One region of the Micromonospora sp. CA-248260 genome, then DNA from elsewhere that is predicted to be linked to it. Evidence: predicted binding sites of a transcription regulator. Region 1 holds the regulator's gene; the other holds the start of a gene.
What was found. Region 1 encodes HspR, which represses chaperone genes until heat shock. Its sites were predicted from a motif close to TTGAGTNNNNNNNACTCAA; they were not measured.
Positions count from the first base shown of each region.

Region 2: a site for HspR is predicted at 7,875-7,893, ahead of lon (endopeptidase La). Genes of this name have one in related genera too.

Region 1 is NZ_CP192021.1:134,285-144,497, forward strand. It holds gene ACQP2H_RS00640 (ABC transporter) at 1-152, opposite strand, end outside; gene dnaK (molecular chaperone DnaK) at 361-2,238, shown strand; gene grpE (nucleotide exchange factor GrpE) at 2,287-3,030, shown strand; gene dnaJ (molecular chaperone DnaJ) at 3,113-4,288, shown strand; gene ACQP2H_RS00660 (heat shock protein transcriptional repressor HspR) at 4,318-4,761, shown strand; gene ACQP2H_RS00665 (hypothetical protein) at 4,888-5,097, shown strand; gene ACQP2H_RS00670 (hypothetical protein) at 5,174-5,605, opposite strand; gene ACQP2H_RS00675 (cation:proton antiporter) at 5,779-6,984, opposite strand; gene ACQP2H_RS00680 (cation:proton antiporter regulatory subunit) at 6,990-7,490, opposite strand; gene ACQP2H_RS00685 (winged helix-turn-helix domain-containing protein) at 7,623-7,853, opposite strand; gene ACQP2H_RS00690 (hypothetical protein) at 8,322-8,579, shown strand; gene clpB (ATP-dependent chaperone ClpB) at 8,764-10,213, shown strand, end outside.
Region 2 is NZ_CP192021.1:3,757,510-3,767,722, forward strand. It holds gene ACQP2H_RS16585 (hypothetical protein) at 1-22, opposite strand, end outside; gene ACQP2H_RS16590 (glycoside hydrolase family 9 protein) at 234-2,495, opposite strand; gene ACQP2H_RS16595 (2'-5' RNA ligase family protein) at 2,610-3,137, opposite strand; gene ACQP2H_RS16600 (DEAD/DEAH box helicase) at 3,238-4,956, shown strand; gene ACQP2H_RS16605 (DoxX family protein) at 5,014-5,385, opposite strand; gene lon (endopeptidase La) at 5,515-7,851, opposite strand; gene ACQP2H_RS16615 (histone-like nucleoid-structuring protein Lsr2) at 8,095-8,442, shown strand; gene ACQP2H_RS16620 (hypothetical protein) at 8,808-10,124, opposite strand.

The sequences.
Region 1 (10,213 bases):
GCCGCGCCGATCGCGGCCCGCAGGCCGGTGAGGGCGGCGGGCAGGCCGTCTCCGGTGGGGCCGGGCGGCGTCTCGTCGGTCTCCGACGGCCCGGTGCGGGCGGCGACGGTGGGCGCGCCGGACCGGGTGGCGGGATCGCCGTGCGTCGTCACCGCTAAAGCGTGCCCGACCGATGCAACAGAGACAACCGGAGGGTAGTAACGGTCGGGTTGCGTCGGGTCGGCTCAAGTCGACTTGCGCTTTGGCGATCGCGTGGCACTATTGAGTCAAGTTCACTCAACTTGTGGTGTGGTCGCTGCGGGCGGCCCTCCCGGGCAGGCCCTCCGACCTGCCCACCCGTAACGAAGCGAGGAAGCGAAGATGGCACGTGCGGTCGGTATCGACCTCGGCACGACGAACTCCTGCGTCAGCGTTCTCGAGGGCGGTGAGCCCACCGTCATCGCCAACGCTGAAGGCTCGCGGACGACCCCGTCGATCGTCGCGTTCGCCCGTAACGGCGAGGTGCTCGTCGGTGAGGTCGCGAAGCGCCAGGCGGTGACCAACCCGGACCGGACCATCCGCTCGGTCAAGCGGGAGATCGGCACCAACTGGACCGTCGACATCGACGGCAAGAAGTACACCCCGCAGGAGATCTCGGCGCGCACGCTGATGAAGCTCAAGCGGGACGCCGAGGCGTACCTGGGTGAGCAGATCACCGACGCGGTGATCACCGTTCCCGCCTACTTCAACGACGGGCAGCGGCAGTCCACCAAGGAGGCCGGTGAGATCGCCGGCTTCAACGTGCTGCGGATCGTCAACGAGCCGACCGCGGCGGCCCTGGCGTACGGGCTGGACAAGGGCTCCAAGGAGCAGACCGTCCTCGTCTTCGACCTGGGCGGCGGCACCTTCGACGTGTCCCTGCTGGAACTGGCCGAGGGCGTCGTCGAGGTCAAGTCGACCAGCGGTGACAACCAGCTCGGCGGTGACGACTGGGACCAGCGGATCATCGACCACCTGGTGAAGACGTTCCGCGGCGAGCACGGCATCGACCTGGGCCAGGACAAGATGGCCCTCCAGCGGCTCCGCGAGGCGGCCGAGAAGGCCAAGATCGAGCTGTCGGCGGCCACCACCACCAACATCAACCTGCCGTACATCACCGCCGGCGCGGCCGGCCCGCTGCACCTGGACGTGACGCTCAGCCGCGCCGAGTTCCAGCGGATGACGCAGGACCTGCTGGACCGCTGCAAGGGCCCGTTCGAGCAGGCCGTGAAGGACGCCGGCATCAAGATCTCCGACGTCGAGCACGTGATCCTGGTCGGCGGCTCCACCCGGATGCCGGCCGTCACCGACCTGGTCAAGCAGCTCACCGGTCGCGACCCCAACAAGGGCGTCAACCCGGACGAGGTCGTCGCCGTCGGCGCGGCCCTGCAGGCCGGTGTGCTCAAGGGTGAGGTCAAGGACGTCCTGCTGCTCGACGTGACCCCGCTGAGCCTGGGCATCGAGACCAAGGGCGGCATCTTCACCAAGCTCATCGAGCGCAACACCACCATCCCGACCAGGCGCTCCGAGGTCTTCACCACGGCCGACGACAACCAGCCGTCGGTGCTGATCCAGGTGTTCCAGGGCGAGCGCGAGATCGCGGCGTACAACAAGAAGCTCGGCACCTTCGAGCTGACCGGCCTCCCGCCGGCGCCGCGTGGCGTGCCGCAGGTCGAGGTCGCCTTCGACATCGACGCCAACGGCATCGTCAACGTGCACGCCAAGGACCTGGGCACCGGCAAGGAACAGAAGATGACGATCACCGGCGGCTCCTCGCTGCCGAAGGACGACATCGAGCGGATGCGCCGCGACGCCGAAGAGCACGCCGACGACGACAAGCGTCGCCGCGAGGAGGCGGAGGCCCGCAACGTGGCCGAGGCGCTCCAGTGGCAGACCGAGAAGTTCCTCGCCGAGAGCGGCGACAAGCTGCCGACGGAGAACCGGGAGCAGCTCAACGAGGCCCTCGGCGAGCTGCGCGGCGCGCTCGGCGGTCAGGACATCGAGAAGATCAAGGCGGCCCACGAGCGGCTCGCCCAGGTCTCCCAGCAGGCCGGTTCGCTGCTCTACGCGCAGCAGGCCGAGCAGGGGGAGCAGCCGGGCGCGGCAGGTCCGGGCGCGGGCGCCGGTGCCGGCGCGGGTGCCGGTGCCGCCGGGGCCCCGAAGGCGGGCGGCCCGGACGACGTGGTCGACGCGGAGATCGTGGACGAGGACAAGAAGTGACGGTCCGCGCCGGACACGAACTCACCGCACAGGGATCGAGGTAGTCGTATGACGGAGAAGCCACGAGTCGCCGACCCGGGCGCCTCCGGGTCGACGCCGGGTGGCTCCGAGCCCGCCGACGACGGGCCGCGGGTCGTCATCCGGAACAACCGCAAGCTGGGCAGGACCGAGGAGCCGCCCGCCGCCGCCGACGCCGGGGCGGACGCCCCGGCCGAGGGGCTGGTCGAGGAGGCCGAGGTGATGGTCGACGAGATCGAGGCCGAGGCGACCGCGCTCGACGGGCCGGCACCGACCGGTCCGCCGGTGGTGGACGCCCCCGCGCAGCCGGTCGACGACAGCCCGACCGGCTCGCCGCTCGGCGCCGAGCTGGAAGCCCTCCGGGCCGAGCTGGACGAACGGACCCGGGACCTGCAACGGGTGTCGGCGGAGTACGCCAACTACCGCAAGCGGGTGGACCGGGACCGGGGCGTGGTCCAGGAGCAGGCGACCGGCTCGGTGCTCGCCGCGCTGCTGCCCATCCTGGACGACCTGGACCGGGCCCGGGAGCACGGCGACCTGGTGGGGCCGTTCGGCACGGTGGCCGAGCAGCTCACCACGGCGCTGGGCAAGTTCGGCCTGACCCCCTTCGGCGAGAAGGGCGATCCGTTCGACCCGACCCGGCACGAGGCGGTCGCGCACCAGACCTCGCCGGACGTGGACGAGCCCACCTGTGTCCAGGTGATGCGCCGGGGCTACCTGCTCGGTGAGCGGCTGCTGCGGCCGGCCATGGTCGCGGTCGCCGACCCGCAATAGTGCACGGCCATCCGGTCGCCCCGCCCACCCGCACCCGGTGGGCGGGGCGACCGGGCCACATCTCACGGAAGGGGGTGGACCGGTGAGTTCCAAGGACTGGATCGAGAAGGACTTCTACGCCACGTTGGGCGTGGAGAAGTCCGCCTCCTCAGACGAGATCAAGAAGTCGTACCGGAAACTGGCCCGGGAATCGCACCCGGACCACAACCCCGGTGACCCGAAGGCCGAGGAGCGGTTCAAGGGCGTCTCCGAGGCGTACGCGGTGCTCGGCGACGACACCAAGCGCCGCGAGTACGACGAGATGCGCTCGCTGTTCGGCTCGGGCGCGTTCCGTCGGGGCGCGCCCGGCACGGGTCAGCCCGGCGGTGCCCCGTTCGACGTCTCCGACCTGTTCGGCGGCGGTGGCGGGGACACCCGGTTCGGTGGTGGCGGCTTCACCGACCTGTTCAGCTCGATCTTCTCCGGCGGTGGTGCCGGTCCGACGCGGGCACGTGGCCCGGCCCGGGGCCGGGACGTGGAGACCGAGGTGGCCCTCGACTTCGGGGACGCGGTGCGTGGTGTCACCCTGCCGTTGACGCTGCGCGCGCCCGGGGTCTGCGACACCTGCCACGGCAACGGCGCGAAGCCCGGCACCCAGCCGACCGCCTGCCCGGTCTGCCACGGCGCCGGGGTGACCACCCGGGACCAGGGGTCGTTCAGCTTCTCCGAGCCGTGCCGCAACTGCCAGGGCGTCGGCACGGTCGTCGAGGAGAAGTGCCCCGAGTGCCACGGCACCGGCGGGGTCACCAAGACCCGCACGTTGAACGTCCGCTTTCCCGCCGGGGTGGCCGACGGGCAGCGGATCAGGTTGGCCGGGCGGGGCGAGCCGGGTCAGCGGGGTGGACCGGCGGGCGACCTGTTCGTCCAGGTGAAGGTCCGCCCGGACGACCTGTTCGGGCGTACCGGTGACGACCTGACGCTGGCCGTGCCGATCACCTTCGCCGAGGCGGTGCTCGGCACCGACCTGCGGGTGCCCACGCTGGACGGCGCGGTGACCCTGCGCGTGCCGCCGGGGACCCCGTCCGGTCGGGTGCTGCGGGCCCGGGGCAAGGGTGTGGTGCGTCGCGACGGTCAGGCCGGTGACCTGCTGGTCACGTTGGACGTGGTGGTGCCGGCGACGGTGTCGGACGAAGCCCGGGCGGCGCTGGAGTCGTTCGCCGACGCGACGCCGCCGGCGGCCCGGGAACATCTCGACGCGCGGGTGCGTCGGGTCGGTTGACCGGTTGACGGGTGCGGAGGTGAGTGGAGATGTCGGACGGGTTCGTCGGTTCGGGTGACGCCGCCTACGAGGCCAAGGTGCTGATGATCTCGGTCGCGGCACGGATGGCGGGAATGCACCCGCAGACGTTGCGTCAGTACGACCGGCTCGGCCTGGTGCAGGCCGGTCGGGCGGCCGGTGGCGGGCGACGCTACAGCGTGCGGGACGTGGTCCTGCTGCGTGAGGTCCAGCGGCTCAGCCAGGACGAGGGTGTCAACCTGGCCGGGGTGAAACGGATCATCGGGCTGGAACGCCTGGTGGAGCAGGCCCAGCAGCGGGTGGCCCGACTGGAGGCGGAGCTGGACGCCGCCTACCGCCGGATCGCCGAGCTGGAGACGCTGGCCAGCGGTTTCTCCCGGGGTGACCTGGTGCCGACCAGTCGCACCTCCACGGCGCTGGTGGTCTGGCGTCCCCGCCGCACCCCCGACCGCTGACCCTGGCCCGGCCCGCCGGGTCGGCGGTGGTCTGCGGTCGGGGTTTTCCGGCGGTGGGTGGTCGTTCCGGCTAGCCTGTTGTCAGGTCCAACCAGGTCAATTCGGACTCCGACGGCGGGGGGAACCGTGGCGGAATCGGCGAAGAAAGTGGCCCGGCAGGCGGAGGAGCGGCTCAACAAGGTGGCCGAGAACGTCCGGGAGAAGTTCGACCGGGTCACCGAGGGCAAGTTCTCCGACACGGTGAAGAACGGCAGGTTCGCCGAAGGGGCCGACCCCGGGGCGGACCGGGAGCGGACCGGGGAGAAACGCCGCAACCAGGGCGGATCGGCACGCTGACGATCCGTCGACGTGCGGGCCGGGACCCACGGGGGGTCCCGGCCCGTTCGCCGTCCGGCTGCGGGTGCGCCGCCGGTCAGCCGAGCCGGCGGTTGTCCCGGACCAGGCCGCCCTCGCACCAGTCGTGGTAGGTGAAGAGTTCCTGCCGGGCCAGCAGCGCCCGACTGTTGTACGCCCAGTTGCGCATCAACTCGTCGCCGTCGCGTTCGGCCTGCTCCACCAGTTTGCGGAAGCGACGCTTGGGGTGGGCGCGGAAGTTCGTCCGGATGCCGTCGGCCGCGTAGATGTAGAGGCAGTGCAGGGCGAAGCGGCGCGCGGGGCAGGCCGGGTCCAACGCCAACTCGAACAGGGTGAGCACCAGGTGGTCGCCGGAGACCAGCAGGTCCCAGTCTTGTGGCAGCGAGGTCAGCGGCACCGAGTCCGGCTGGTACGCCCAGGCCCGTAGCTCCCCCGACGACGGGTCGACGGGGTTGGCGAAGCCGTGGAACGGCGGATCCTGCACGCTCACCGGCAACCTTCCGCTCACATCCACGGGGTGCCTCCGTCCGCCCGCGGGACCCTGTCCTGCTGGGGCGCAACGCTAGCCGCCGCTGCCCGGCCGGCGGAAGACCCCGCCGGGAGCAATTCGGCAACGGAGGCCCTGGCCAGGCCACCTGTGTGAGGGGCCTGGTCAGGCGGTTCTCAGTCCGTGGCGGGTACCGGCTGGGGCTGTCGGGCGGCGATCCGTCGACGCAGCCTCTGCTTGAACCAGCGCATGTCGGGCAGGCGGGCGAGCATCGGACCGGTGATCACGGTGATCAGCACGTACGCCGTGGCGAGCGCCGCCAGTTTGGGTTCGACGGTGCCGGCGGCGACGGCCAGACCGGCGATGACGATGGAGAACTCGCCGCGCGGCATCAACGCGAAGCCGGCCCGCCAACGGCCCGGTTCGGCGATGCCGGCCCGGCGGGCCGCCAGGTAGCCGGTGAGCAGCTTGGTCCCCATGGTGACCACGGCCAGCACGATCGCGGGCAGCAGCACCGGCGGCATGTCCCGGGGGTCGGTGACCAGGCCGAAGAAGACGAAGAAGACCGCGGCGAAGAGGTCCCGCAGCGGGGAGAGCAGTTCGGTGGCGTGGTGCGCCACCGGCCCGGACAGGGCGATGCCGACCAGGAACGCCCCGACGGCGGCGGAGACCTGGAGCCGGGCGGCGATGCCGGCGACCAGCAGGGTCAGGCCGAGCACCCCGAGCAGCAACGCCTCCGGGTCCTTCGCCGACAGGGCGGCGGAGATCAGGTGGCCGAAGCGGATGGCGACGACCAGCACGATCACCACGGTGAACACCGCGACACCCAGCGCGATCCCACCCTTGACCAGGCCCACGCCGGCCAGCAGCGCGGTCACCAGCGGCAGGTAGAGCGCCATCGCCAGGTCCTCGATGACCAGCACGGAGAGGATGACCGGGGTTTCCCGGTTACCGACCCGGCCGAGGTCGCCGAGCACCTTGGCGATCACCCCGGACGACGAGATCCAGGTGATGCCGCCGAGCACCACGGCGGCCACCCAGCCCCAGCCGAGCAGCAACGCGAAGCCGAAACCGGGCAGGGCGTTGAGCGCCGCGTCGATCAGGCCGGCCGGGGCCGCCGAGCGCAGGTTGCCGACCAGCTCGTTGGCGCTGTATTCCAGGCCGAGCATGACCAGCAGCAGGATGACGCCGATCTCGGCGCCGACGGCGAAGAACTCCTCGCTCGCGGCCAGCGGGAGCAGGCCACCGTGCCCGAAGGCGAGCCCGGCGAGCAGGTAGAGGGGGATGGGGGAGACGCCGAACCGGCGGCTGAGCCGGCCGAGCAGCCCGAGCAGAAGCAGGAGCGCGCCGACCTCGATGAGCAGTGTGGTGGTTTCGTGCATACGCCTCAGCCGTCCGGGTCACTGTCGGCGAGGATGGCTGTCACCCCGTCGAGACCCTGCCGGGTCCCGACCACGACCACCACGTCACCGGCCGCGAAGCGGAAGGTGGGATCGGGCGAGACGTTGACCTCGCCCTGCCGGAGCACCGCCACGATGGAGGCGCTGGTGCGGGTACGTGCCTTGGTGTCACCGAGCCGCTTGTTGACGTACTTCGACCCGGCCGGGATGGCGATCTGCTCGGTGAGCAGCCCGGCCGCCTGCTCGCGCAGGCCGGAGAGCTGACCCAGCATCAGCGACGCGCCGAGGATGTCGGCCAACGCCTCGGCCTCGTCGTCGGTCAGCGGGATGTCATGCTGGCAGGAGTCGGGATCGTCCGGGTCGTAGAGGACCAGGTCGCGGCGGCCATTGCGGTGGGAGACCACACCGAGCCGGCGACCGGACTCCGTCATCAGATCATGACGTACGCCGATTCCGGGTAGGGCGGTCTGTTCGACACGTACTCGCACGGACGCGAGGCTATACCCTGCGCCCAAGCTGGGCCCGTTGGACGTCTGTGCTGCTGGCGGGCGCTTTCCGGCAGGCACCGGCTGTGCTCGCCGGCTCGCCGGTCGGTAACCCTGTGGGGCCGGGTGGCTGGCTCAGGACGAGCCCTCGGCGGGTGCGGCGACGAAGACGCCGACCCCTTCGAGGGTTTCGGTGAGCCCGGTGGCACGCAGGATCATCATGGCCTTGCCGACCACGGTGTCCGACACGCCGTATTCCCTGCACAGCTGCGACCTGCTCGGCAGCTTGGTGCCGGGCGGCCACTCTCCTGAATCGATCTTGTTCTTCAGCTCGTCTGCGAGCACCTGGTACTGCTGCTTGGGCATGCTTCACTCCCCGGATGGCACGCCTATCTGATCACGCTCGCACCTCCAACCTCAAGCAATTGTGGGTGGGTCGTTGACCTGCAACCGGTACCGATTGTAGGTTCGAGGTGAACGCCCCCGGATGGCACTCGGGGCGCTCAGACGGTCGGGGCGGGCATCCCCCGTGGCCCGTCCCGACCATGTCACCGGCCCTGTCGTCGTACCGCTGAGGTGGGCTGCGACGGCAGGGCGGGCAGCCCGGCCGAACCGGCAGCGCGGCCGGGCTGCCCTTCCAGCACCGCGACACCGAGCCGTCCAGCGAAGGAGCGCCATGGGGTACGAGTCGCCGCACCCACCGTCGAAGCTCGACCTTGGTCAACTCAGGTGGGGCGATATTGCGGTGTCCGAGCCATCGCTATACCGCCATTGGGCCGATACTGCTTCGGCCCGCCCGGGGTGGCGTGAGCCGGGTCGGGCGGGTGGGGAGGCATGACCGGGCGGTATGTCGTACACCTGCCGGTGGTCGCTGCGGACCTGGCGCGGGCCAAGATGCTCGCCCGGACGGCGGCCCGCTCGCTGGCCTTCCTCGCCCACGTCGACCCCGGCGAGACCACCGTCTCCGCCGAGGACGACCAGGGGGTACGCCACCGGGTCTTCTGCGACAACCGGCTGGACAGTGGTCGGCGGTGCGTGCTCCGGGCCGACCACGAGACCCCTGCGCCGCCCGCCTGCCCCGCTGACTCCTGAGCGGAGGTGGGCGAGGCGGGGTGGAGTGCGGCAGGGTGCGGTGGGTCAACTGAGGTGGGCCGGAGTTCGTCGGCCGACCTCGAACGAGAGTTTGTGACGCGAGTCACATAGCGAGAGTTGAGCGGAATAGGCTCAACTCTGGTGGTGTCTCTTACTAGTGGACACGCCGATCCCGGGGGAGCCCATGAACACGGAACGACTCACCACCAAGAGCCGCGAAACCATCACCGGTGCCGTCGCGCTGGCCAACCAGCGTGGTCACGCCACCGTGGAACCCTGGCACCTGCTGTCGGCACTGCTCGACACCGACGGTTCCACCGCTGCCGGCCTGCTGCGCGCCGCGGGTGCCGACCCCGCCGAGCTGCGCCGGGTCGCCCAGCGCGCGGTCGACGCGCTGCCCGCAGCCCGTGGGTCCAGCATCGCCGAGCCCACCCTCGCCCGCGAGTTCGTCAACGCCATCGGGGCCGCCGAGCAGATCGCCCGGCCGCTCGGCGACGAGTACACCTCCACCGAGCACCTGCTGGCCGGTCTGGCCCGGGTGGGTGGCGCGGTGTCCAACGCGCTGAAGTCGGCTGGGGCCACCGAGGAGAACCTGGTCGCCGCGTTCCCGACGGTGCGGGGCGGGGACCGGCGGGTCACCACCGCCGACCCGGAGCAGACCTACCAGGCGCTGACCAAGTACGGCGTCGACCTCACCGCGAGCGCCCGCGACGGCAAGATCGACCCGGTGATCGGCCGGGATTCGGAGATCCGCCGGGTGATCCAGGTGCTCTCCCGGCGTACCAAGAACAACCCGGTGCTGATCGGCGAGCCCGGCGTCGGTAAGACCGCGATCGTCGAGGGCCTGGCCCAGCGGATCGTGGCCGGCGACGTGCCCGAGTCGCTGCGCGACAAGAAGCTGGTCTCGCTCGACCTCGGCGCGATGGTCGCCGGGGCGCAGTACCGGGGGCAGTTCGAGGAACGGCTCAAGTCCGTCCTGGAGGAGATCAAGAACTCCAACGGGCAAGTCATCACCTTCCTCGACGAGCTGCACACCGTGGTCGGCGCGGGCAAGGGCGAGGGCTCGATGGACGCCGGCAACATGCTCAAGCCGATGCTGGCGCGCGGCGAGCTGCGGATGGTCGGCGCGACCACCCTCGACGAGTACCGCGAGCACATCGAGAAGGACCCGGCGCTGGAGCGTCGGTTCCAGCCGGTGCTGGTCGGCGAGCCCACCATCGAGGACACCATCGGCATCCTGCGCGGCCTCAAGGAACGCTACGAGGTGCACCACGGCGTCCGGATCACCGACGCCGCCCTGGTCGCCGCCGCGTCGCTGTCCGACCGGTACATCACCGACCGGTTCCTGCCCGACAAGGCGATCGACCTGGTCGACGAGTCCGCGTCCCGGCTCCGCATGGAGATCGACTCCCGGCCGGTCGAGGTGGACGAGATCGAACGGGCGGTCCGCCGGCTGGAGATCGAGGAGATGGCGCTGGCCAAGGAGCCCGACGCCGCCTCCGCCGAGCGGCTGGAGCGGCTGCGTAAGGAGCTGGCCGACAAGCGCGAGCAGCTCACCGCCCTGTCCGAGCGCTGGCAGACCGAGAAGAGCCACATCACCAAGCTCTCCACCGCCAAGGAGGAGCTGGAACGCC
Region 2 (10,213 bases), 3.6 Mb from region 1:
GGCTTCGGCTGGGCACGCGCATGGTCGGTCCTCTCCCGGTGCGACACGGTGCGGATGAACCTGAGGGCACCGTAACCGTGGTGAACCGGTGGAGACCGAGCATTCCTCCCACAGCCCCCGAAGGGCGACACACGGCCGGCGGCGTCGCCCGGTCCCGCACCGGCCGGGGCCCGTACGGGACCGTGACCGGACCGCCCGTCGACGTGCGACGGGCGGCCCGGTGCGGGCGCGGGTCAGCGCAGGGTGCAGGCCGTCCCGTTCACCGCGAACCCGGTCGGGGTCGCGTTGGTGCCGCTGTAGGTGGCGTTGAAGCCGAGGTTGACCGAGCCGTTCGGCGCGACCGCGCCGTTGTAGCTCTCGTTGGTCACCGTGACCTCGCTGCCGCTCTGGCTGAACCGGCCCGACCAGCCCTGGCTGATCTGCTGGTTACCGGTGAACCGGAACGTCAACCGCCACGACGACCAGGCCGCCGCGCTGGTGTTGGCCAACGTGACGCTGCCGGTGAAGCCGGTGCTCCAGCTGTTCGCCGAGTAGGTCACCGCGCACCCGCCGGCCGGCGGCGGCGTGGTGGTCGGCGGCGGGGGCGTGGTGGTCGGCGGCGGGGGCGTGGTGGTCGGCGGGGGCGGCGTGGTGGTCGGCGGCGGCGTCACCGTGGGGGTCGGCGTCGGGTCCGGGCCGGTGCCGCTGCCGGCCTGCTCGGCCGCCCAGTGCACCAGCCAGGCCAGCGCCGCGTTCCAGTTGATCGCCACCTCGTTGACCGAGTACGCGCCGATGTCGTCGATGAAGCACTTCTGCGGCTTGCAGCCACCGAGCTGGGCCTGCACGACCGGGTCCTGCAACTCGCTGTTCGGGCCGCCGGAGAGCGAGCCGGGCGGCGCGGTGGGCAGCGAGCCGTCGTTCTGGTTGGCCCAGAACCGGTGGTGCAGGTTGCGCACCGGCTTGTCCCCGTACCCGGCCACGTAGGACTGGTTGAGCGGGTTGCGGCCGAGCAGGTAGTCGTAGGCGGTGAAGGCGCCGTTGCGGTACCGCGTCGTGCGGGTCAGGTCGTAGGCCAGGGCGAGCACGTTGGCGTTGTTGGCGACCGCGCCGTTGGAACCCCAGTAGTACGTGCCGTTGCCGCTGCCCGGGGCCGGGTAGCCCTGGTTGGCGATCTGGGCGAGCATCCGGTCGGCGAAACCGACGATCGCCGACCGGATCGCGCTCACGTCGCCGCTGGCCAGGCCGGTCGGCACCAGCACGAGGGTGGTGTCACCCAGCCCGGCCGTCCAGCTCCAGTCGTACGCGCCCCGGGTGAAGCCCGCTCCCCGGGCGTGCGGGGAGCTGCTCAGGTCGTTGCGGTAGCCCGTCGAGCCGGTGGTGGCGTACAGCTCGGCAGCCGCCCAGTAGAACTCGTCGGTGACGGTGTTGTCCTCGTACGCGCCGCCGCCGGTGTTGTCGGTGGCGGGGGCGAGCCGGTTCGGGTTGGCCTTCGCCGCGGCGTACGCCTTCTCGGCGGCGGCCAGGGCCCGGGAGGCGAAGGAGGCGTCGAACGGCTTCCACAGCCGGGACGCCTGGGCCGCCACCGCCGCCATGTTGAGGGTGGCGGCGGTGCTCACCGGGGAGAGCAGCCGGGGCTCGCTGTCCAGCTCCGGACGGGTGGGCAGCGCGGTCCAGTTCTGGTCGTGGATCTTGTGGTGCACCATGCCGGCGTTGGTCCGGCCGTCCGGCACCTGCATCTTGAGCAGGAACTCCAACTCCCAGCGGGCCTCGTCGAGCACGTCCGGCACCCCGTTGGACCGCTCGGGGATGGCCAGCGTGCCGTCGGCGACGGCGGACTTGTCGGCCCCGTTCACGTACAGCGTGCGCTCGTAGATGTTCTGCAGCTGCCAGGTGGACAGGCCGCCGTTGACCACGTACTTGCCCTGGTCACCGGCGTCGTACCAGCCACCGCGCACGTCCAGGGTGTAACCGCAGGAGGTGCGGCACGGCACGTTGTTGTCCCCCCGGTTGGGGGCGACGTTGACGTGCCCGGCCGGGCGGGCGTAGCGGGAACCGACGTACTGGGCGTCGATCGGGGTGCCGCTGCGCTGGTGGTAGAAGAACGCCAGCGAGTCACCGCGCAGCCGGCGCACCGGGTCGGCCGAGATGTCGAAGGGGTAGCTGTTGCTCCCGCCCACCGACAGCACGTAGCCGGTGCCCGGGGTGTCGTAGGCCGAGAAGTCCGCGATGTGCACCGGGTCGCCGGAGAGCGCGTCGGTGCCCCGTACCGTGGTCTGCCCGGAGGCGACCGTGGCGCCGCCGGCGTTGCGCAGCGTCCAGCCGAGCGGGGAGTTCGCGGAGTTCACGACGGTGGCCTGCTTGGGCAGCCCCGGCACGTAGGCGACCTGGTTGACCTTGACCGGTGAGCCGGGGTCGGGGGCGGCGGAGGCGAGCTGCGGCACAGCCGCGAGCCCGCCGAGGGCGAGCAGGGCGGCAGCCGCGAGCGCGACCGGACGCCGTCGGACATGGTGGGGCATGGGGCCTCTTCCGGTGGGGATGGCAGTGACACCCGACCGGACCGGCGCAGCAGTGACCCGCCGGGCGGTCGGATGGACCGTCGACGGGAGCGCTCCGCCCACCATAGACCACCGTCAGTCCGCCGGGAAGTCACCGCCCAACGGCCGGACGGTCCGGGTGTCGCCGTCGTAGCTGCGTGCCGCCACGAACCGGCCCTCCGGCCGGTCACCGCCGACCACCGCGCGGGCCCGCCGCCGGTCGTGGTCGCGGAAGCGCAGCGCGAGGCTCAGGTGCGGCACCCAGTTCCCCGGGGCGTGCCAGGGCCGCTGCCCGTCCGCGCCGTCCAGTGCCGCCCAGACGGCCCCGTGCAGGGCGGTCAGCTCCGCCGTGGGCCGGACCAACCAGACCAGCGGCGCGCTGCCGTCGAGCACCGCCACCCGTTCCAGCCGGACCGGCAGGGGCAGCGCGGCATCGAAGAGACCGGCGAGCCGGTCGACCGCGCCGGGCGGGAACGCCTCGACGGCGGCCAGCGTCAGGTGCGGCCGGTTCGTCGGGTGGCCGTGCCGGGCCAGGCTGGGCAGCCCCGCCCCGGCCAGCCTGTCCCACGCGGTGCGGACCGTCTCCTCCAGCACCGGGCAGCAGAGCAGTTCCACCGTACGCACGCCCGTCAGGCTAGCCGGCGGGCGGGCGCGGCTGTGCCGGTCGGCACGGTGGGGCCGGTCGGCGCGACGGCCCGACGGGGATGATGGAAAACTTTGTCCCATGAGTTCCGCACCTACACCGACCGACCTCTCCGCGCCCGACGACTCCGACGGCGTACCCGCCTTCGTCGATCTCGGGCTGCGCGCCGAGCTGTTGGGCGCGCTCGCCGCGCTCGGCTACGAGGAGCCCACCCCCATCCAGCGCGAGGCGATCCCGCTGCTGCTGGCGGGACGGGACCTGCTCGGGCAGGCGGCGACCGGTACGGGCAAGACCGCCGCGTTCGCCCTGCCCCTGTTGCAGCGGATGCCGGACGACCGCTCCGGCGGTGACCCGGTGTCGCTGGTGCTGGTGCCCACCCGGGAACTGGCCGTGCAGGTCTCCGAGGCGTTCCACCGGTACGGCAAGGACCTCGGGGCCCGGGTGCTGCCGATCTACGGCGGCCAGCCGATCGGCCGTCAACTGCGCGCCCTGGACCTGGGCGTGGACGTGGTGGTGGCGACCCCCGGCCGGGCGCTGGACCACATCGCCCGGGGCACCCTGCGGTTGGGCGCGCTGGCCACGGTGGTGCTGGACGAGGCCGACGAGATGCTCGACATGGGCTTCGCCGAGGACATCGAGGCGATCCTGGAGCACGCGCCCGCGCAGCGCCAGACGGTGCTCTTCTCGGCCACCATGCCGGCCCGGATCGACGGCCTGGCCCGCAAGCACCTGACCGACCCGGAGCGGATCCAGATCGGGCGGGAGCAGCCGGTCGCCGGGGAGGCGCCCCGGGTCCGGCAGAGCGCGTACATCGTCACCCGGGCGCACAAGCCCGCGGTGCTGGGCCGGGTGCTGGACGTGGAGTCGCCGACGGCGGCGATCGTGTTCTGCCGCAGCCGGGAGGAGGTGGACCGGCTCACCGAGACGATGAACGGGCGCGGCTACCGGGCCGAGGCGCTGCACGGCGGGATGAGCCAGGAGCAGCGGGACCGGGTGATGGGGCGGCTGCGCGCCGGCACCGCCGACCTGCTGGTGGCCACCGACGTGGCGGCCCGTGGGCTGGACGTCGAGCAGCTCACCCACGTGGTCAACTACGACGTGCCGTCGGCCCCGGAGTCGTACGTGCACCGGATCGGCCGGGTGGGCCGGGCCGGTCGGGAGGGGGTGGCGATCACCCTCGCCGAGCCCCGGGAACACCGGATGCTCAAGACCATCGAGCGGGTCACCGGCCAGCGGATCACCATCGACAAGATCCCGACGGTGGCCGACCTGCGGACCCGCCGGCTGGCGTTGACCCAGGCGGCGCTGCGGGAGAGCCTGCTGGAGGACGACCTGGACCCGTTCCGGGTGATCGTCGAGTCACTGTCGGACGAGTTCGACCTGATGGAGGTGGCGCTGGCAGCCGTCAAGCTGGCCCACGAGGCGGCCCTGCCCGGCTCCGACGACGACGAGGAGATCCCGCAGGTGGCGGTCCGTCCGCCTCGGGAGTCCCGGCCCGGGTTCGACAGCCGGGGCGGGGACCGGCGCGGTGGCGGCCGGCCCCGCACGGGCGGCACCGCGCAGGTCTTCATCGGCCTGGGCCGCCGCGCCGGGGTCCGCCCGCAGGACCTGGTCGGTGCGATCACCGGCGAGACCCGGGTGAGTGGCCGCGACATCGGCTCGATCGAGATCGCCGACCGGTTCTCCCTGGTGGAGGTGCCGCAGGGCGTCGCCGACGAGGTGATCGCGGGGCTGCGCAACAGCACCATCAAGGGCCGTAAGGCGACCGTACGGCGCGACCGTGGCGGCGAGGGGCACTGACCCGACACGCGACACCGGCCCGCACCCCAGGACGGGGGCGCGGGCCGGTCGCGTTCGTCAGAGCGGGTACGGCCCGAAGCGGCCCCAGGCGACGATCGCCGCCAGGATCAGCAGCACCACGGTCATCGCGGTGCCGGGGTGCTCCTTGGCGCGGGCGTGCACCACGATCGCGCCGATCATCACGATCACCAGCCCGACGGCGGCCAGCGGGGTGAGCACGGTGGCGATGCCGGTGAGGCCGGGCAGGACCAGTCCCAGCGCGGCCAGCACCTCGACCGCGCCGAGCGCCTTGACCTGGGTGGGCGGGACGTTCTCCACCCAGCCCATCCGGTCGCGCAACTTCTCCTTGGGCTGGGTCAGCTTGGTCAGCCCCGCGCCGGCGAAGAGCGCGGCGAGCAGGATCTGCAGGATCCACAGGAACAGGTTCATCGGCGGTCGCCTCCGGGGGGTGCCACCGTGGTGGCGGATGCGGTAACGGGGATGGTCAGGCTACGGCCCTGACGGCCCCCGACGCCCGGTGGGACGCCGAGGGCCGTGGAAGCGGTCGGGCGAGGCCGGTCAGGCGGCCCCGACCGGCCGGCCGCCGAGCGTCTCCGCGTCGATCTCGGCCGGGCGCAACGCCAGGGCGAGCACGTCGGCCACGTCGGCCAGGGTGTGCACGGTCAACGCCTCGCGTACCTCGGTGGGCAGGTCGTCGAGGTCCGGCTCGTTGCGGGCCGGGATGATCACCTCGGTCAGGCCGGCCCGGTGCGCGGCGAGCAGCTTCTGCTTCACCCCGCCGATGGGCAGCACCCGCCCGGACAGCGTCACCTCGCCGGTCATCCCGAACTCGGGCCGTACCGGCCGGCCGGTCACCAGGGACGCCAGCGCGGTGACCATGGTGATGCCGGCGCTCGGGCCGTCCTTGGGCACCGCGCCCGCCGGCACGTGCAGGTGGATCCGGCGTCCGGCCAGGACGTTCGGGTCGAGGCCGTAGCGCCGCCCGTTGGCGCGCAGGTAGGACAGCGCGATGTGGGCGGACTCCTTCATCACGTCGCCGAGTTGCCCGGTGAGGGTCAACCCGGGCTCACCGTCCATGCTGGTGGCCTCGATGAAGAGCACGTCACCGCCGGCGCCGGTGACGGCCAGGCCGGTGGCCACGCCGGGTACCGCCGTGCGCTCCGCCGACTCCGGGGTGAACTTCGGCCGGCCCAGGTAGCTGGCCAGGGTGTCGGTGTCCACCCGGACCGGGGTCGGGTCGGTCGTCAGGGTCACGGCGACCTTGCGCAGGATCTTCGCCAGGGCCCGTTCGAGCTGCCGGACGCCGGCCTCCCGGGTGTACTCGCCGGCGATCAGCGCCAGCACCTCGTCGGTGACGGTCACCTCGTCGGCGGTCAGGCCGGCCCGCTGGAGCTGCCGGGGCAGCAGGTGGTCGCGGGCGATGGCGACCTTCTCGTCCTCGGTGTAGCCGTCCAGGGTGACCAGTTCCATCCGGTCCAGCAGCGGGCCGGGGATGGCCTCCACCACGTTGGCGGTGGCCAGGAAGAGCACGTCGGACAGGTCGAGGTCGACTTCGAGGTAGTGGTCGCGGAAGGTGTGGTTCTGGGCCGGGTCGAGCACCTCCAGCAGGGCGGCGGCCGGGTCACCGGCGTACCCGGCGGCGAGCTTGTCGACCTCGTCGAGGAGCACCACCGGGTTCATCGAGCCGGCCTCGCGCAGCGCGCGGACGATCCGGCCGGGCAGCGCGCCGACGTAGGTGCGCCGGTGCCCACGGATCTCGGCCTCGTCGCGGACGCCGCCGAGGGAGACCCGGACGAAGTTGCGGCCCAGCGCGCGGGCCACCGACTCGCCGAGGCTGGTCTTGCCGACTCCGGGCGGGCCGGCGAGGGCGAGCACCGCGCCGGAGCCGCGCCCGCCTACCACGCCGAGGTTGCGCTCGGCACGGCGGTTGCGCACCGCCAGGTATTCCAGGATGCGGTCCTTGACGTCGGCCAGGCCGGCGTGGTCGGCGTCGAGCACCGCCCGCGCCGTCGCCAGGTCGGTGTTGTCCTCGGTACGGGTGCTCCACGGCATCTCCAGCACCGTGTCCAGCCAGGTGCGGATCCACCCCGCCTCGGGTGAGGCGTCGCTGGCCCGTTCCAACTTGCCGACCTCACGCAGCGCCGCCTCGCGGACCTTGTCCGGCAGGTCGGCGGTCTCCACCCGGGAGCGGTAGTCGGCGGAGCCGTCCGGCTCGTCCTCGCCCAGTTCCTTGCGGATCGCGGCGAGCTGCTGGCGGAGCAGGAACTCCCGCTGGGACTTCTCCAGCCCCTCCCGGACGTCACTGGTGATCTGTTCGGTGACCTCCTGTTCGGCCAGGTGGTCCTTCACCCAGCCGACGAGCAGCTCCAGCCGGGCGGTGACGTCCTGAGCGGCGAGCAGTTCGGTCTTCTGCGCCAGGCTGAGCCACGGCGCGTAGCCGGCCGCGTCGGCCAGCTCGGACAGGTCGGTCATCCGTTCCATCGCGTCGATGACCTGCCAGGCGCCCCGCTGCTGGAGGACCGAGGTCATCAGGGCGCGGTACTCGCGGGCCAGGTCGCGGGCGCGGCCGGCGGGGGCGGGTTCGTCGAGTCGGGTGGCCTCCACCCAGAGGGCGGCGCCGGGTCCGGGGACGCCGGAGCCGATCCGGGCACGGGCCAGGCCACGCACCACGGCGGCGGGTTCGCCGTCGGGGAGGCGGCCCACCTTCTCGATGGTGGCGATCGTGCCGACGGGGCCGTACTCGCCGTCGATGCGGGGTACGGCGAGCAGGGTGTTGTCGCCGCCGGCCCGGGCGGCGTCGACGGCGGCCTGGGTGGTCGGGTCGAGGGTCACCGGGATGACCATGCCGGGGAGCAGGACGACGTCGGTCAGGGGAAGTACCGCGAGGGTTGCCATCGGACACCTGCCATCACTTGAGGTTGAGCGTGTCTCACTCAAGTCACAAACCGTGCCCCGTGTTCCGGGATGTGACCCAGGACACATCCCGCCCGCACCTCCACCCTCGGCCAGCATTGGCCAGACCCGGATTTCCCAGGATTGACCCGACCCGTCAAATGAAAGAGAGGCGTATTGTTGCGGATTTGCCGTCAGATACGTCAAACTCTTAGCACACCCCGCTCAACACAGGGAGTAATGGCGATGGCAAGGAAAGTAATCACCGTTCTGACCGACGACCTCGACGGCGGAAAGGCCGATCGGACCGTCGAGTTCAGCCTGGACGGGGCGGCGTACACCATCGATCTCTCCGACGAGAACGCGGGGGTGCTGCGCAAGACGCTCGACGCGTACATCACCGCTGGCCGCCGAATGGGGCGGGGCGCGGTCGAGACCGGTCGGCCGGCTCGCCGCCCCGCTCGCGCCGGAGTCTCGGGAATGGACCGCGAGCAGAACCGCGCCATCCGGGAATGGGCGACCAAGAACGGCCACGAGATTTCCGAGCGTGGCCGCATCCCGGTCTCGGTCGTGGAGGCGTGGAAGAGCCGCTGAGGGCGGTCAGGTCACGAACGGACGCGCCGGGGTCACGCTGAGATAACAGCGGCGACCCCGGCGCTTTTCGCCGTGTCCACAATTTCCACCCGCTGCGCCGTCACCGAAAACCCTTGCCGGCCCGCCCGGCCCTGGCCGCCCGGAACGCCCCGCACCGCGGGCCGCCCGGAACACACCGCACCGCGGGCCGTGGAATGCGTCGCTTCGCTGGCCGCCCGGAACGCGGGGCCTCCGGAACAGGATCGCCACCCGCCGGCCGCACCGGGCCTCAGCGTCGGCCTCCGGAGAAGTGGACCCACCCGAAAGGCCACGGGCCGCCCCGGGGAGTTCCCCGGGGCGGCCCGTGGCCTTTGTCGTCTGTCCGGTCAGTTGACCCGGATGCGCACCACGTCGAAGGCGGGGGTCTGGTTGGCCCGCTCCATCATCGGAACCCGGTGCGAACCGTCACCGGCCCAGACCGCGCACTGCGCCGTACCCGACTGCGGCAGGCCCGGGATCTGGATGGTCACGTCGTCGGACTGGTTGCCGCCCTTGCCGTCCTCGGTGGCCACGAAGAACGCCGGGACGTCCTGCGGGTTCGACGGGGCCTGGTTGGTGTTCTGCAGCATCCGGCAGGCGGTGTGGAAGTGACCACGGGTGAGGCCCTGACCGTTGAGCACCGAGCTCTCCAGGTAGTAGCCACCCTGCCCGGCCGCCAGGAACCGGTCACGGACCAGGTTGCGGGTGGAGACCTTCAGGCTGAAGGCCTGGTTGCGCTGCACCTGGTTGGGGAACTGCGTGATCAGCAGCGACGGGTTGTTGGCCGCCGCGCCGACCTCGCCGAACGCGGTGCTGACGCAGCGGTTGCCGTTCTGGAAGCCGTCGTGCGGCTGCAACCGGCTGTTGGCGCAGTCCTTGGCGAGCACGCCCAGGGCGTTGCCGTTGTTGCCGTTCTGGCCGCCGTTGTTGTTGCCGCCGTTCTGGCCGCCGTTGTTGCCGTTGTTGCCGCCGTTGTTGTTCTGGCCGCCGTTGTTGCCGTTCTGGCCGCCGTTGTTGTTGCCACCGTTCTGGCCGCCGTTGTTGGCGGCGGCGGCGACCTGGCAGCCGGCGAGCTGCTCCAGGCCCTGCGGGCGCTGGGCGAACCGGCCGATCGCGGTGGCGATCCGGTTGAGGGCGGACCGCCGCTTGTCGGCCAGCGGGCCGAGGATCGCGTTGTCGATGAACGCCTTGCCGTTGCGCCCCTCGGCCGCCAGCCGCTTGTTGGCGTCGTCGATCTGGGTCTTCAGCAGGGCGAGTTCCTTGTCCACCTCGGCCTTGGCCTGGGCCGGGATCTGCGGCAACCGGGGGGTGACCTCCGGGCAGGCCACCGTCGAGGCCAGCGTGGTCACCGGCGCGTTGCCGGCCTTGACGGCCTGGCACTCGGCGACGGACATCTGGCCGTCACCCCAGTGGTTGCGGACCCACCGGCCGTTCTGCCAGGTCTGGGTGGTGCTGCCCCGCCCGCTCGGCGAGGTGGCGCCGGGGCTCGGTGCGACACAGGCCGACGAGACGTTGCGGGCCTGCTGCCTCGGCTTGTCCCCGGCCGATGAGATCTGGGTGACGGCGGCGATGCCGCCGAAGACGACGAGCGCACCGACCGCCGCCAGCAGCCGCTTGCTCCGCGCGTTACCGGACGACCGGCGTGCCCCTGTGGACCTGCGCATCGAATTGCTCTCCTTCTCGATCCGGTACCTGACTCGTGTCCCCGACGAGGAGACGACCTTCGGGTCGGTCTCCCCCACCGGGGTCACTG